Regions from separate parts of the Lysinibacillus sp. FSL K6-0102 genome, predicted to be linked through region 1. Evidence: a T-box and tRNA genes for the amino acid it is inferred to sense, from the RefSeq annotation. Region 1 holds a T-box; the other regions hold tRNA genes.

Region 1 (5,034 bases):
CACGATCTTTCGTAGGATCGAAATCAGCAATATTGCCGTGTAAGAAACGGAAAGTATTACGAATTTTACGATACACTTCAGATACTTGCTTTAACATATCCATAGAGATGCGCACATCTGCTGTATAATCAACAGAAGCAACCCATAAACGAAGTATGTCTGCTCCATACTGATCCATTACTTTTTGCGGAATAATCACATTCCCTAAAGATTTACTCATTTTACGTCCTTCACCATCAAGTACAAAACCATGTGTTAAAAGTCCTTTGTATGGTGCATAGCCGTTAATAGCTACAGATGTAATAAGAGAGGAATTAAACCAACCACGATGTTGGTCAGAACCCTCTAAATAGAGATCAGCTGGATATTTCATACCACGCTCTACTAGTACACCTTGGTGTGATGAACCGGAATCAAACCAAACATCCATAATATCATTTTCTTTTGTAAATTCGCCGTTCGGGCTACCTGGATGTGTAAAGCCTTCTGGTAATAACTCTTTTGCTGTTTTTTGGAACCAAATATTTGATCCATTCTCACGGAATAATGCTGAGACATGACTAATTGTTTCAGGTGTAATAATAGGTTCACCATTTTCAGCATAGAAAATCGGAATCGGCACACCCCACGCACGTTGACGTGAAATTACCCAGTCTCCACGATCACGAATCATATTATAAAGACGAGTTTCTCCCCAAGCTGGTGTAAATGCTGTTGCTTTTACAGCCTCTAATAACTCCCCACGGAATGCTTCAACAGATGCAAACCATTGTGGTGTCGCACGATAAATAACAGGCTTTTTCGTACGCCAGTCATGTGGATAGGAGTGCGTAAAGAAATCAAGCTTTTCTAACGCTCCTACTTCTTTTAGTTTTTCTGTGACGAGTTTATTCGCATCATTATAAAACACGCCTTCAAAGCCAGGTGCTTCATCTGTATAACAGCCACTATTATCAAGAGGGCTAAGAATACCTAAACCGTACTGTTTACCAATATGATAATCGTCTTCACCATGCCCTGGGGCTGTATGAACACAACCTGTACCCGCTTCAGCAGTTACGTGTTCACCTACCATAATAAGCGATTCACGATCGTAGAATGGATGTTGTGCTACAATACGATCTAATGCCTCTCCTTTTACCTCTTGTACAACCTCATAGTCTACCCATCCAAGCGTAGTTGCCACTGACTCTAATAACTCTTTGGCAATGATGAATTTTTTATTAGCCACTGCAACTACTACATAGATAAATTCAGGATTCAAAGAAATCCCTAAGTTTGCTGGTAATGTCCATGGTGTTGTTGTCCAAATGATAAATTTAGCATCTGCTGGAACAACACCCTTCGCATCCTTAATTGCAAAGCTTACATAAATGGATGGAGATTTGATGTCCTTATATTCAATTTCAGCTTCCGCCAAAGCAGATTCAGAAGAAGGAGACCAATAAACCGGCTTTAACCCTTTATAGATATAACCTTTTTCCGCCATTTTACCGAATACTTCAATTTGACGAGCTTCAAACTCAGGCTTTAATGTAATATATGGATTTTCCCAATCACCTCGAATGCCTAGACGGCGGAATTGGGCACGTTGATTGTCAATTTGCTCATAAGCATACTCTTCACAAAGTTGGCGGAATGCTGCTACTGACATTTCTTTACGTTTTACACCTTTGTTAGTCAATGCTTGCTCAATTGGTAAACCATGTGTATCCCAACCTGGAATATAATTGACATGGTAGCCAGTCATGGAGCGATGACGTGTAATCATATCCTTCAATACTTTATTTAGAGCATGGCCTATATGGATATCACCATTTGCATAGGGAGGACCATCATGTAGAACAAATTCTGGTCGACCTTCCGTACGCTCCATCTGTAATTTGTTAATATCCATGCCATTCCATTTTTCTTGCATTTTTGGCTCATTTGCCGGTAAATTTCCACGCATTGGGAAATCTGTTTTTGGCATTAATAAAGTATCTTTGTATTCAACCATTAAAATTCCTCCTTTATTTTACACAAACAGGTAGACATTTTTCTCATAAGACAGTTATTGGCAAAATTATCTAAAACGATTCGGAAACAAACAAAAAAAGCCCTCAATCCCACTAAGGGACGAGAAGCTTCTACTCGCGGTACCACCCTAATTGTAGTACAAAAATTTGCACTACCTCTTAAAAGCACGTTTAACGTCGTGCATCACGAAATAACCTACTTTTTTCAGTTATTTAGCTCAGAAGTGATGTTCAATGCTAGTTGTATGTTTGGGCTCTCACTGTCCCCAAATCGCTTAACAACGCCTAACAAATACTGTCTTCGTCTCTGCTTTTATGCATATCTGTTCAAAATAATTACTATTACAAAGTATATGAAATTCAAACAATCGCGTCAAGTTTCATTTGTCAATTACAGCAATTAAAAAGAAAAGTTAAATATCCTCAGAATCCTGTGCTTCTTCAACAGATGCTTGAATTTCTGTTAAATCGATATCATATTGCAGCAAATGATCCCAGTCATCTGCATTAAGTAAATCCAGCTGTGCTTCTACAAGCATCTTGAAACGATTACGAAATACCTTAGATTGCTTTTTAAGCTCATCAATTTCAATCGTCACCTTACGAGCCTTCGTCAAAGCTTCATTGACAATTCGATCAGCATTTTTTTCAGCTTCTTTTACAATGAGCTTTGCCTCTTTTTGAGAATTTCTTCTCACTTCATCAGCCGCTTCTTGTGCAACGACAATAGACTTCTGCAAAGTTTCTTCTAAGGTGTTGAAATGTCTCGCTTGTTCTAAAGCCATCTCTAATTGCTTATCAACCTCTTTTTTTTCACGAAGCAGAATTTCATAGTCTTTAATAATCTGATCTAAAAATTCATTTACTTCATCTTCAGCATAACCTCTGAAGGCTTTTGTAAACTCCTTATTATGTATATCAATAGGTGATAATGGCATACAATCCTTCTCTCCTTTACATGTACATTCGTAATTCCTATTATACAATTGTTCCGACAACTTAGCAGTAAAAATTAATGAAATTTACTTCACTTTCAGCTTTTTTGGGCCAATCGACCGACTTGAAGACGGATTTTATCTTTTTTTGTTCGGCCTTCAGTCATAATAATTTTCACCCTACCACTTCCACGTATCGATAAAATATCTCCCTCTTGTAATTCAAAAGCAACTGTATCTCTTTCTGTCCAATTTACACGAACTTTTTTCCCAGTAATTAAAGCTTGAGCTTTTTGGCGTGATACATTTAATACAGTCGCAATAATTACATCTAAGCGCATGGAAGATACTGTATGAGATTCCTCCAACCATTCTTCCTCATTTACAATAAGGGAATCCGCTTCTTTTAAAGACTCAATATGCACCTTAACTTTACCAATACCTGTTAAATGTAACCGAACATATTCTGCTACCTCTTGAGCTACAACGAATTGCACCTGCTGATCATTTACACGAATATCACCAAATTTGCCACGGTTTAAACCTAATGAAAGCAACGCACCTAAAACATCAGGATGTCGTAATTGAACAAATTTCACTGGATATTGAATCGTAAATGCCACTAACTGAAAGTCTTCTTCTATTGCTTCATAGTAAGTAGGAAAAATAAGCATACGCTGCCTCTCCGCCTCTTCAAATAAACCTGTGCATGCAGTTTTTAGGGTATCATTTTGCCCGATAATCGATGTCACAATAAAACGTTGTCTTGGATCAAGAAAATCTGTCAGCTTAGGCGCATAACGATCTTCAACCTCACGCTGCCAGCTTATTACCTGTTCAATAAAGGGCTGTTCATCTTTTCGAAAATGCTGGATTAAGTGTTCCATCTTGTTGTCTCCTCTTTCACTAGTTCCATTTTGCTTTGTTAGTTGGAAACTTAGTATTCCCAATTAATGACGTTTGGACGTCATTGTTTTAAAATTTTTTATTAGTCGCTTTAGTAGCATAGAAAATTAAAATAAATAAAAAATCCCCACCAAAACGTGAGGATTTACTTCTAAGCGAACATAAAATATATTTTCTGAATGACTATATAAAGCCCTCTTTCTATAAAATTCAGCATAAAGATGGCCACAATTGGCGAAATATCAATCATACCAAGAGGCGGAATGAATTTCCTAAAAATACCTAAATATGGCTCACAAACTTTTTCAAGCATGCGACCAATTGCTGAATTTTGAGCGGCAGGCACCCAAGACATTAAGATATATGCAATTAGCATGAATGAGTAAATCTTAAATGCTAATGATACATAACCAAGTATAATAAAAAAAGTCATATAAACTACAATCCTCGCTATTAATTATCGTCTAAAATAAAGTTTGTAATTTCACCAGTCACTTCTACATTATCTGGCGTACAAAGGAAGATATCTTTACCAATACGTTGAATATCTCCAGCAAGAGCATAGACTGTGCCACTTAAAAAATCAATAATGCGTTTACCTTGTTCTCTTTCGATACGTTGCAAATTGACAATTGTTGCACGTTTATTTTTTAAATGCTCTGCGATATCTTGTGCTTCTGCATAAACTCTCGGTTCTATTAAAACAACTTTTGCTCCCTTAGAACTCATAGCTGCCTGCAAACTGACAATGTTATTAGGAGTTGCTGTGCTTTGTGGCATGATTTCATGAATAGGTGCTTTGCGTTCTTTCATCATTTTTTTTGGCTTAACTGAATGAATCGGTTGCTGTTGTTGTATGGGTTGTTGTTGCTGAATAGGAGCTTGCGTGATTTCTTCTTCTAATTCTTCTTCAAGGTAAAAGAAGTTTTTAATCTTATTTTTCATGCTCATCCTGTTCCCCTCTTTCATTTCCAACAAGAGCCGTTCCGACTCGAACAAAAGTAGCCCCTTCCTCTACCGCAATTTCAAAGTCATTAGACATGCCCATTGATAACTCGGTACAAGGTGCGTGTGCGAATCCTTGCTCGGCTATTTGCTGTTGACATTGTTTTAATTGCTTGAAAACAGAGCGAATAATTGCTTCGTTTTCGGTGTTTGGTGCCATAGTCATTAAA
Region 2 (5,034 bases), 2.7 Mb from region 1:
CAATTATCCGCAGCAAATAAGGAAGCTGAACACATCGTATTTTGCGGTGTACATTTTATGGCAGAGACTGCTGATATGCTGACAACGAAACAGCAACATGTCTATTTACCAGATATGCGCGCTGGATGTTCAATGGCTGATATGGCTGATATTTATCAAACTGAACAAGCATGGCCAATTCTTCAAGAACTCTTTGGTGATACGATTATTCCTCTAACCTATGTTAACTCAACTGCGGCTATTAAAGCCTTTACTGGAAGACATGGTGGTGCTTGTGTCACTTCATCGAATGCAAAGGAACTTGTTCAATGGGCTTTTACCCAAAAACAGCGTATCTTCTTTTTACCTGACCAACATTTAGGAAGAAATACTGCCTATGATTTAGGTATACCTCTTGAAAATATGGCTGTTTGGAATCCGCATAAGAACTTGCTCGAAACAAAAGAGCCACTTGAAAATATCCAGGTTATTCTTTGGAAGGGTCACTGCTCTGTGCACGAAGGTTTTACTGTTCAACATACAGAGGTTATTCGCAAAGAACACCCGACTATGAGGATAATTGTTCACCCTGAGTGCAGCCGTGAAGTGGTTGCAGCGGCTGATGATGCAGGCTCCACAAAATACATTATTGATACAATCAATCGAGCTCCAAGCGGATCTGCATGGGCAATTGGAACAGAAATGAACCTTGTCAATCGCATTATTAAGCAGCATCCTGATAAACATATTGTCTCCTTAAACGAAAACTTTTGTCCTTGTTTAACAATGAATCGAATTGACCTTCCACATTTGTTATGGAGCTTAGAAAGTATTGAGCAAGGTCAACCTCATAACCGTATACAAGTAGATGAATATACTACCTCTGAAGCACTTAGTTCACTTGAAAGAATGCTAGCCAGAGGATAAATAGTTAAAACTTTTTAAACAGAAAGGTTGAAGATATAACCTTTCTGTTTTTGTTGACATAACACCTACTTCTAATAGTGCTAATGGCTTCCATTTGCGCCCCGCATTGCTATAATTGACACGACTTTATGCTCCATGATACTGTCAATTTGGAGGTGATACTAAATGGCTTTTCAATCGAAAAATATCTTTATCAATTTACCAGTAAAAGATCTAAACAAATCTATCAGTTTTTTTAAGGAATTAGGTTTTGAGTTCAATCAACAATTCAGTGATGAAACAACAGCCTCAATGATTATTAGCGAAAATATCTTCGTATTAATAATGGTTGAAGAACGATTTAAAGGATTTAGTAAGAAAGAAGTTACAGATACTACTACTTCTGCAGAAGCAATCTTATGTCTCTCTGCTGAAAACCGAGAACAAGTAGATCAATTAGTGAATAAGGCACTTGCCTCTGGTGGTAAACCTTATAGTGAACCACAAGATCACGGATTTATGTATGGTTGGGGTTTTCAAGATGTAGATGGGCATATCTGGGAAGTAGTTTATATGGATGAAAATGCATTGAATCAAGAGTAAATTTTGTATCTATGAATATCAAAAAACAGTAGATGCAATTGCATCTACTGTTTCTAGTATGACCCGTACGGGATTCGAACCCGTGTTACCGCCGTGAAAGGGCGGTGTCTTAACCACTTGACCAACGGGCCCATGGCGGAGAAGGAGGGATTTGAACCCTCGCGCCGGTTACCCGACCTACACCCTTAGCAGGGGCGCCTCTTCAGCCTCTTGAGTACTTCCCCAAAATAAAAATGGCTCCGAAGGCAGGACTCGAACCTGCGACAACCTGATTAACAGTCAGGTGCTACTACCAACTGAGCTACTTCGGAATAATGGTGGGCCTAAATGGACTCGAACCATCGACCTCACGCTTATCAGGCGTGCGCTCTAACCAGCTGAGCTATAGGCCCTTGGAGCGGGTGATGGGAATCGAACCCACGACATCAGCTTGGAAGGCTGAGGTTTTACCATTAAACTACACCCGCATAAATGGTGGGTCAGGACGGAATCGAACCGCCGACACTTAGAGCTTCAATCTAATGCTCTACCAACTGAGCTACTGACCCATTTCGTCCATGCTAAGCTTGCTCACTTTTTTGCTTCTCATGACTTTTATTTTAAAAATGGCGGTCCCGACCGGGATCGAACCGGCGATCTCCTGCGTGACAGGCAGGCATGTTAACCGCTACACCACGGGACCTTTTGGTTGCGGGGGCCGGATTTGAACCAACGACCTTCGGGTTATGAGCCCGACGAGCTACCACTGCTCCACCCCGCGATAATTTTATGTTGTTTCGAGTTTTTAAAGCACCATTTATAAAAATTTAAAACTGGAGGAGGTAGAGGGATTCGAACCCCCGCGCGGTGTTACCCGCCTGTCGGTTTTCAAGACCGATCCCTTCAGCCAGACTTGGGTATACCTCCGTTACAATATATAAATGGTGGACCTTGCAGGACTCGAACCTGCGACCGGACGGTTATGAGCCGTCTGCTCTAACCAACTGAGCTAAAGGTCCTTTAAGATGGCGGCAGAGGGGATCGAACCCCCGACCTTACGGGTATGAACCGTACGCTCTAGCCAGCTGAGCTACGCCGCCAGGATCTTTATACTGGTTAATTTACTTATGGTGGAGCCTAGCGGGATCGAACCGCTGACCTCCTGCGTGCAAGGCAGGCGCTCTCCCAGCTGAGCTAAGGCCCCATAATCTTTTTGGAAATGGTCGGGAAGACAGGATTCGAACCTGCGACCCCTTGGTCCCAAACCAAGTGCTCTACCAAGCTGAGCTACTTCCCGTTGTTCTTTTGGCGCGCCCGACAGGAGTCGAACCCATAACCTTCTGATCCGTAGTCAGACGCTCTATCCAATTGAGCTACGGGCGCATTTAAAATGGTGCCGAGGACCGGAATCGAACCGGTACGGTAGTCACCTACCGCAGGATTTTAAGTCCTGTGCGTCTGCCAGTTCCGCCACCCCGGCACATTTGGAGCGGAAGACGAGGTTCGAACTCGCGACCCCCACCTTGGCAAGGTGGTGTTCTACCACTGAACTACTTCCGCATGTGCATAAGCTTTTTTATCTGGCAATGAAAATAATGGTGCGGGTGAAGGGAGTCGAACCCCCACGCCTTGCGGCGCTAGATCCTAAGTCTAGTGCGTCTGCCAATTCCGCCACACCCGCTTATTATTATTTATAAATGGTGAGCCATGAAGGACTCGAACCTTCGACCCTCTGATTAAAAGTCAGATGCTCTACCAACTGAGCTAATGGCTCGAAAAAATGGTGCCGGCTATAGGAATCGAACCCACGACCTACTGATTACAAGTCAGTTGCTCTACCTGCTGAGCTAAACCGGCATATGGTGGAGGATGACGGGCTCGAACCGCCGACCCTCTGCTTGTAAGGCAGATGCTCTCCCAGCTGAGCTAATCCTCCTGGGTATTATGCCTAGCGACGTCCTACTCTCACAGGGGGAAGCCCCCAACTACCATCGGCGCTAAAGAGCTTAACTTCCGTGTTCGGTATGGGAACGGGTGTGACCTCTTTGCCATCATCACTAGACTATGGTCGACCTTCCATACACGGCGTACTGCTGTGTCTAGAAGCTCTCTTTTTAGAAAGATTTGCTCTTTCAAAACTGGATAAACGGTGCATTGAATGTTTCAAACTTTTTTGGTTAAGTCCTCGATCGATTAGTATTCGTCAGCTCCATGTGTCACCACACTTCCACCTCGAACCTATCTACCTCATCGTCTTTGAGGGATCTTACTTACTTGCGTAATGGGAAATCTCATCTTGAGGGGGGCTTCATGCTTAGATGCTTTCAGCACTTATCCCGTCCACACATAGCTACCCAGCGATGCCTTTGGCAAGACAACTGGTACACCAGCGGTGTGTCCATCCCGGTCCTCTCGTACTAAGGACAGCTCCTCTCAAATTTCCTACGCCCACGACGGATAGGGACCGAACTGTCTCACGACGTTCTGAACCCAGCTCGCGTACCGCTTTAATGGGCGAACAGCCCAACCCTTGGGACCGACTACAGCCCCAGGATGCGATGAGCCGACATCGAGGTGCCAAACCTCCCCGTCGATGTGGACTCTTGGGGGAGATAAGCCTGTTATCCCCGGGGTAGCTTTTATCCGTTGAGCGATGGCCCTTCCATGCGGAACCACCGGATCACTAAGCCCGTCTTTCGACCCTGCTCGACTTGTAGGTCTCGCAGTCAAGCTCCCTTGTGCCTTTACACTCTACGAATGATTTCCAACCATTCTGAGGGAACCTTTGGGCGCCTCCGTTACCTTTTAGGAGGCGACCGCCCCAGTCAAACTGTCCGCCTGACACTGTCTCCTGCCCCGCTAAGGGGCATGGGTTAGAATTTCAATACAACCAGGGTAGTATCCCACCGACGCCTCCTTCGAAGCTGGCGCTCCGAGATCTCTGGCTCCTACCTATCCTGTACAAGTTGTACCAAAATTCAATATCAGGCTACAGTAAAGCTCCACGGGGTCTTTCCGTCCTGTCGCGGGTAACCTGCATCTTCACAGGTACTATAATTTCACCGAGTCTCTCGTTGAGACAGTGCCCAGATCGTTACGCCTTTCGTGCGGGTCGGAACTTACCCGACAAGGAATTTCGCTACCTTAGGACCGTTATAGTTACGGCCGCCGTTTACTGGGGCTTCAATTCGCAGCTTCGCTTGCGCTAACCACTCCTCTTAACCTTCCAGCACCGGGCAGGCGTCAGCCCCTATACGTCACCTTACGGTTTTGCAGAGACCTGTGTTTTTGCTAAACAGTCGCCTGGGCCTATTCACTGCGGCTCTCATGCGCTTGCACGCTCAAGAGCACCCCTTCTCCCGAAGTTACGGGGTCATTTTGCCGAGTTCCTTAACGAGAGTTCTCTCGCACACCTTAGGATTCTCTCCTCGACTACCTGTGTCGGTTTGCGGTACGGGCACCTCTCACCTCGATAGAGGCTTTTCTTGGCAGTGTGAAATCAGGAACTTCGTCCATACGGACTCGCCATCACAGCTCAACGTTACAGTGTGCGGATTTGCCTACACA
Region 3 (5,034 bases), 2.7 Mb from region 1:
ATAAAAGAAAACAAGACCTGATGAACAAGAGAGGAAGAAGACGATGATTTATATGGATTATGCTGCAACATCACCTATGATGAGGGAATCTCTTGAGGCATATGTAGAGGTGGCACAACGGTATTATGGAAATAGTGCGAGTTTGCATGATTTAGGGGGACAAGCTTTTTATTTTGTCCAGCAATCAAGGGAGGTTGTAGCCCAAGCCCTAGGTGTAACTAGTGATGGCGTAATTTTTACGGGTAGTGGAACAGAAGGAAATCTCATAGCCATCTTGTCGTTAGCGCTAGCCTCAAAAAAAGGAAAACACATTATTTCATCTCAAGCTGAGCATACGTCAGTGCATGCGGCTTTGAAAACACTTGAGAAAAAGGGTTTTACTGTAACAAAATTACCTTTGCAGAAGGATGGTTGTGTTGATCTGGGGCAATTGCAACAAGCAATCCGGGAAGAGACTGCTTTGATTACCATTCAACATGTCAATTCTGAAATTGGTTCAATCCAGCCTGTAGAGAAAATCGTAAAGATGGCAAGAAAATCAAATATATTCTGTCATGTTGATTGTGTACAATCATTTAGCAAACTAGCTATACCAAAAGGGGCAGATGCGATTACCATCTCGGCTCATAAAATAGGCGGACCAAAGGGCTGTGGTGCTATATATCTGAACCCCGCAATCAGAGTACCTGCATTAACACCGGGTTTGACACATGAGAGGGGTCTTAGAGGGGGGACATTAGATACTCCTGCAATCGTGGCCTTTGCCGCGGCAATTGAAAACTATCAATATGAATTGCAACATTATGAAACGCTAAGAAATTATTTTGAAAATAATTTACCTGAAAAATGTCAGCTCGTTGAGTGTAAACAGCAACTACCTAATATTTGTGGGGTAATGATGGAAAAAGTAGAGGGGCAATATGTTCTTTTAAAGTTAAATGAGGCGGGAATCTGTATCTCTACAGGTAGTGCATGTGATATTCATAGTGAATCGGGAACAAAGGCTATTCTATCAATGGGATTCTCTTTGGAAGCGGCACGCCAATTTTTTAGAATATCTTTTGGTCCTTCCACTACACTTGAGGATATTGTAAAATTAAAAATAGAGCTTTCAAATATTTAACGAAAAGACGAGTGAAGGATTATCTATATTCTTCACTTGTAGTGAAATAGATTATAAGCTAATAATATCGGCCAAATAAAATAATTGTTTTCTTTTGAACCAACAATTGCTATAATATTTTGCAGGGCAATATTTTCTCTTACTTAACAAAAATATCTTTAAAAAGTAATAATTTCTTTTTTTTATAAAAAAGTATTGCACAATGTTAGAAAACGTTATACAATAATTCTTGTCTTGAAGGACAGGTAAACAACTTCAAAACATGATACATAACAAAGTCTAGTGATGATAGCAAAGAGGTCACACCCGTTCCCATACCGAACACGGAAGTTAAGCTCTTTAGCGCCGATGGTAGTTGGGGGCTTCCCCCTGTGAGAGTAGGACGTCGCTAGGCATAATACCCAGGAGGATTAGCTCAGCTGGGAGAGCATCTGCCTTACAAGCAGAGGGTCGGCGGTTCGAGCCCGTCATCCTCCACCATATGCCGGTTTAGCTCAGCAGGTAGAGCAACTGACTTGTAATCAGTAGGTCGTGGGTTCGATTCCTATAGCCGGCACCATTTTTTCGAGCCATTAGCTCAGTTGGTAGAGCATCTGACTTTTAATCAGAGGGTCGAAGGTTCGAGTCCTTCATGGCTCACCATTTATAAATAATAATAAGCGGGTGTGGCGGAATTGGCAGACGCACTAGACTTAGGATCTAGCGCCGCAAGGCGTGGGGGTTCGACTCCCTTCACCCGCACCATTATTTTCATTGCCAGATAAAAAAGCTTATGCACATGCGGAAGTAGTTCAGTGGTAGAACACCACCTTGCCAAGGTGGGGGTCGCGAGTTCGAACCTCGTCTTCCGCTCCAAATGTGCCGGGGTGGCGGAACTGGCAGACGCACAGGACTTAAAATCCTGCGGTAGGTGACTACCGTACCGGTTCGATTCCGGTCCTCGGCACCATTTTAAATGCGCCCGTAGCTCAATTGGATAGAGCGTCTGACTACGGATCAGAAGGTTATGGGTTCGACTCCTGTCGGGCGCGCCAAAAGAACAACGGGAAGTAGCTCAGCTTGGTAGAGCACTTGGTTTGGGACCAAGGGGTCGCAGGTTCGAATCCTGTCTTCCCGACCATTTCCAAAAAGATTATGGGGCCTTAGCTCAGCTGGGAGAGCGCCTGCCTTGCACGCAGGAGGTCAGCGGTTCGATCCCGCTAGGCTCCACCATAAGTAAATTAACCAGTATAAAGATCCTGGCGGCGTAGCTCAGCTGGCTAGAGCGTACGGTTCATACCCGTAAGGTCGGGGGTTCGATCCCCTCTGCCGCCATCTTAAAGGACCTTTAGCTCAGTTGGTTAGAGCAGACGGCTCATAACCGTCCGGTCGCAGGTTCGAGTCCTGCAAGGTCCACCATTTATATATTGTAACGGAGGTATACCCAAGTCTGGCTGAAGGGATCGGTCTTGAAAACCGACAGGCGGGTAACACCGCGCGGGGGTTCGAATCCCTCTACCTCCTCCAGTTTTAAATTTTTATAAATGGTGCTTTAAAAACTCGAAACAACATAAAATTATCGCGGGGTGGAGCAGTGGTAGCTCGTCGGGCTCATAACCCGAAGGTCGTTGGTTCAAATCCGGCCCCCGCAACCAAAAGGTCCCGTGGTGTAGCGGTTAACATGCCTGCCTGTCACGCAGGAGATCGCCGGTTCGATCCCGGTCGGGACCGCCATTTTTAAAATAAAAGTCATGAGAAGCAAAAAAGTGAGCAAGCTTAGCATGGACGAAATGGGTCAGTAGCTCAGTTGGTAGAGCATTAGATTGAAGCTCTAAGTGTCGGCGGTTCGATTCCGTCCTGACCCACCATTTATGCGGGTGTAGTTTAATGGTAAAACCTCAGCCTTCCAAGCTGATGTCGTGGGTTCGATTCCCATCACCCGCTCCAAGGGCCTATAGCTCAGCTGGTTAGAGCGCACGCCTGATAAGCGTGAGGTCGATGGTTCGAGTCCATTTAGGCCCACCATTATTCCGAAGTAGCTCAGTTGGTAGTAGCACCTGACTGTTAATCAGGTTGTCGCAGGTTCGAGTCCTGCCTTCGGAGCCATTTTTATTTTGGGGAAGTACTCAAGAGGCTGAAGAGGCGCCCCTGCTAAGGGTGTAGGTCGGGTAACCGGCGCGAGGGTTCAAATCCCTCCTTCTCCGCCATGGGCCCGTTGGTCAAGTGGTTAAGACACCGCCCTTTCACGGCGGTAACACGGGTTCGAATCCCGTACGGGTCATACTAAGTGCAGTAGATGAATTTACATCTACTGCACTTTTTAATTTACTTGATATTTAGATTTATAACATAGCTATAATAAATGAAAGCCTACACAGAATGATTAAACTGTGTAGGCTTGTTGTTTTTTAAATTAGTGATTAAATTTTTCGTCCTTTTCCATATGGGATGCAAAGAGGTGTACCAAAGATTGGATCTGTCGTCATTTGGCAATCAAGGTCAAACACATGATTAACTAAATCAGTGGTCATAATTTCTTCTGGTTTCCCTTGACGATAGACACCACGGTCACGCACTGTAATAATATGATCGGCATAGCGACAAGCAAGATTAATATCATGTAGTACCATAACAATAGTTCTCTTTTGCTGTTGGTTCAATTCGAATAGTAAATCTAAAACGTCTATTTGATGAGTTAAATCTAAGTATGTCGTAGGCTCGTCTAAAAGAATGATATCTGTATCTTGAGCAAGCGTCATAGCTATCCAAGCACGTTGACGTTGTCCCCCTGATAGCTCATCTACTGGTCTATCTTGTAAATGCTCGGTACCTGTAGCTTTTAAAGCGTTTAAAACGATTTCTTCATCTTTTTCAGTCCACTGTTGTCGCCAACTTTGGTAAGGATAGCGACCTTGTTTCACAAGTTGTAGGACAGTTAAGCCTTCTGGTGCAACAGGAGATTGAGGAAGAATAGAGAGGTTTTTAGCCACTTGTTTTGTTGATAATTTAAAAATATCCTCACCGTCTAATAAAACGGAGCCTTTTTTAGGTTTTAATAATCGAGCAATGGAGCGTAAGAGTGTGGATTTACCACAGCCATTCGCTCCGATTAATACAGTAATTTCATTCAAAGGAATAGATAAATTGAGATCTTCGATAATATTGAAATCACCATAACTTAATGTTAGAGATTTGGTTAATAAAGATTCAGTCATGTAGTATAGACTCCTTTATTTTTTAGGGTTTCTAAATAATAAATAAATAAAGTAAGGAGCACCGATAGCAGCAGTAAAGACGCCTGCGGGTACTTCTAATGGGCTAAATGCTGTACGACCTATAATATCTGCAACCATTACAAGCAATGCACCAATTGCAGCGGATGCTGGAATAAGTACACCGAACGATGAACCAACAATGCGTCGTGCAATATGAGGAGCCATTAATCCTACAAACCCAATAGCACCAGCAAATGCTATGGCACTCGCTACTAAACTGGAACATAATAGAATTAAGTAAAGGCGTGTTTTTTGAACAGGTTGCCCTAGGCTTGATGCTGTATCATCACCTAATTCTTGAACATTTAACTGCCGAGTAATAAAAAAGGTGATAAGTAGAAGTACAATAATCAATGGAACAACGATTTGTACTTGATCCCAATCCGAACTTTTGACACTACCCGTAATCCATTTATTCGCTTCACTTGCTTGATAAATTGGGCCGATAATCATTAACATTGTAGTAATTGCTTGCATGAATGCCGACACGCTAATACCGATTAAGACAAGACGATTTGGTGTGACACCATCTTTCCAAGCAAATAGGTAGACTATACATCCGACGATAGTAGCCCCTATGAATCCTGCTAATGGCAACCACTCTATACTAACTGTTAAAGAGTGATTAGAATCACTGAAAATGGCTAAGAAACCAAC

The links. A T-box is a leader RNA that pairs with one kind of tRNA and senses whether it is charged. The one in region 1 lies ahead of ileS (isoleucine--tRNA ligase), so its partner is inferred to be a tRNA-Ile.
Region 2: it encodes a tRNA-Ile, which carries the amino acid that the T-box ahead of ileS (isoleucine--tRNA ligase) is inferred to sense. The anticodon was not compared.
Region 3: it encodes a tRNA-Ile, which carries the amino acid that the T-box ahead of ileS (isoleucine--tRNA ligase) is inferred to sense. The anticodon was not compared.

Annotation. Positions count from the first base shown of each region.
Region 1 covers NZ_JBBOPH010000001.1:992,193-997,226, reverse strand. Annotated here, with positions in the region: gene ileS (isoleucine--tRNA ligase) at 1-1,999, opposite strand, end outside; T-box leader at 2,112-2,335, opposite strand; gene NYE73_RS04645 (DivIVA domain-containing protein) at 2,432-2,956, opposite strand; gene NYE73_RS04640 (YlmH family RNA-binding protein) at 3,052-3,840, opposite strand; gene NYE73_RS04635 (YggT family protein) at 4,011-4,292, opposite strand; gene NYE73_RS04630 (cell division protein SepF) at 4,313-4,810, opposite strand; gene NYE73_RS04625 (YggS family pyridoxal phosphate-dependent enzyme) at 4,794-5,034, opposite strand, start outside.
Region 2 covers NZ_JBBOPH010000001.1:3,737,530-3,742,563, forward strand. Annotated here, with positions in the region: gene nadA (quinolinate synthase NadA) at 1-906, shown strand, start outside; gene NYE73_RS18980 (VOC family protein) at 1,072-1,488, shown strand; tRNA gene NYE73_RS18985 (tRNA-Glu) at 1,548-1,619, opposite strand; tRNA gene NYE73_RS18990 (tRNA-Ser) at 1,622-1,712, opposite strand; tRNA gene NYE73_RS18995 (tRNA-Asn) at 1,723-1,799, opposite strand; tRNA gene NYE73_RS19000 (tRNA-Ile) at 1,804-1,880, opposite strand; tRNA gene NYE73_RS19005 (tRNA-Gly) at 1,882-1,955, opposite strand; tRNA gene NYE73_RS19010 (tRNA-Phe) at 1,961-2,036, opposite strand; tRNA gene NYE73_RS19015 (tRNA-Asp) at 2,095-2,170, opposite strand; tRNA gene NYE73_RS19020 (tRNA-Met) at 2,174-2,248, opposite strand; tRNA gene NYE73_RS19025 (tRNA-Ser) at 2,302-2,394, opposite strand; tRNA gene NYE73_RS19030 (tRNA-Ile) at 2,410-2,486, opposite strand; tRNA gene NYE73_RS19035 (tRNA-Met) at 2,494-2,567, opposite strand; tRNA gene NYE73_RS19040 (tRNA-Ala) at 2,596-2,671, opposite strand; tRNA gene NYE73_RS19045 (tRNA-Pro) at 2,688-2,764, opposite strand; tRNA gene NYE73_RS19050 (tRNA-Arg) at 2,774-2,850, opposite strand; tRNA gene NYE73_RS19055 (tRNA-Leu) at 2,859-2,947, opposite strand; tRNA gene NYE73_RS19060 (tRNA-Gly) at 2,953-3,027, opposite strand; tRNA gene NYE73_RS19065 (tRNA-Leu) at 3,064-3,148, opposite strand; tRNA gene NYE73_RS19070 (tRNA-Lys) at 3,166-3,241, opposite strand; tRNA gene NYE73_RS19075 (tRNA-Thr) at 3,249-3,324, opposite strand; tRNA gene NYE73_RS19080 (tRNA-Val) at 3,328-3,403, opposite strand; rRNA gene rrf (5S ribosomal RNA) at 3,414-3,529, opposite strand; rRNA gene NYE73_RS19090 (23S ribosomal RNA) at 3,641-5,034, opposite strand, start outside.
Region 3 covers NZ_JBBOPH010000001.1:3,729,860-3,734,893, reverse strand. Annotated here, with positions in the region: gene NYE73_RS18960 (cysteine desulfurase family protein) at 53-1,123, shown strand; rRNA gene rrf (5S ribosomal RNA) at 1,402-1,517, shown strand; tRNA gene NYE73_RS18950 (tRNA-Val) at 1,528-1,603, shown strand; tRNA gene NYE73_RS18945 (tRNA-Thr) at 1,607-1,682, shown strand; tRNA gene NYE73_RS18940 (tRNA-Lys) at 1,690-1,765, shown strand; tRNA gene NYE73_RS18935 (tRNA-Leu) at 1,783-1,867, shown strand; tRNA gene NYE73_RS18930 (tRNA-Gly) at 1,904-1,978, shown strand; tRNA gene NYE73_RS18925 (tRNA-Leu) at 1,984-2,072, shown strand; tRNA gene NYE73_RS18920 (tRNA-Arg) at 2,081-2,157, shown strand; tRNA gene NYE73_RS18915 (tRNA-Pro) at 2,167-2,243, shown strand; tRNA gene NYE73_RS18910 (tRNA-Ala) at 2,260-2,335, shown strand; tRNA gene NYE73_RS18905 (tRNA-Met) at 2,364-2,437, shown strand; tRNA gene NYE73_RS18900 (tRNA-Ile) at 2,445-2,521, shown strand; tRNA gene NYE73_RS18895 (tRNA-Ser) at 2,537-2,629, shown strand; tRNA gene NYE73_RS18890 (tRNA-Met) at 2,683-2,757, shown strand; tRNA gene NYE73_RS18885 (tRNA-Asp) at 2,761-2,836, shown strand; tRNA gene NYE73_RS18880 (tRNA-Phe) at 2,895-2,970, shown strand; tRNA gene NYE73_RS18875 (tRNA-Gly) at 2,976-3,049, shown strand; tRNA gene NYE73_RS18870 (tRNA-Ile) at 3,051-3,127, shown strand; tRNA gene NYE73_RS18865 (tRNA-Asn) at 3,132-3,208, shown strand; tRNA gene NYE73_RS18860 (tRNA-Ser) at 3,219-3,309, shown strand; tRNA gene NYE73_RS18855 (tRNA-Glu) at 3,312-3,383, shown strand; gene NYE73_RS18850 (ABC transporter ATP-binding protein) at 3,523-4,317, opposite strand; gene NYE73_RS18845 (FecCD family ABC transporter permease) at 4,333-5,034, opposite strand, start outside.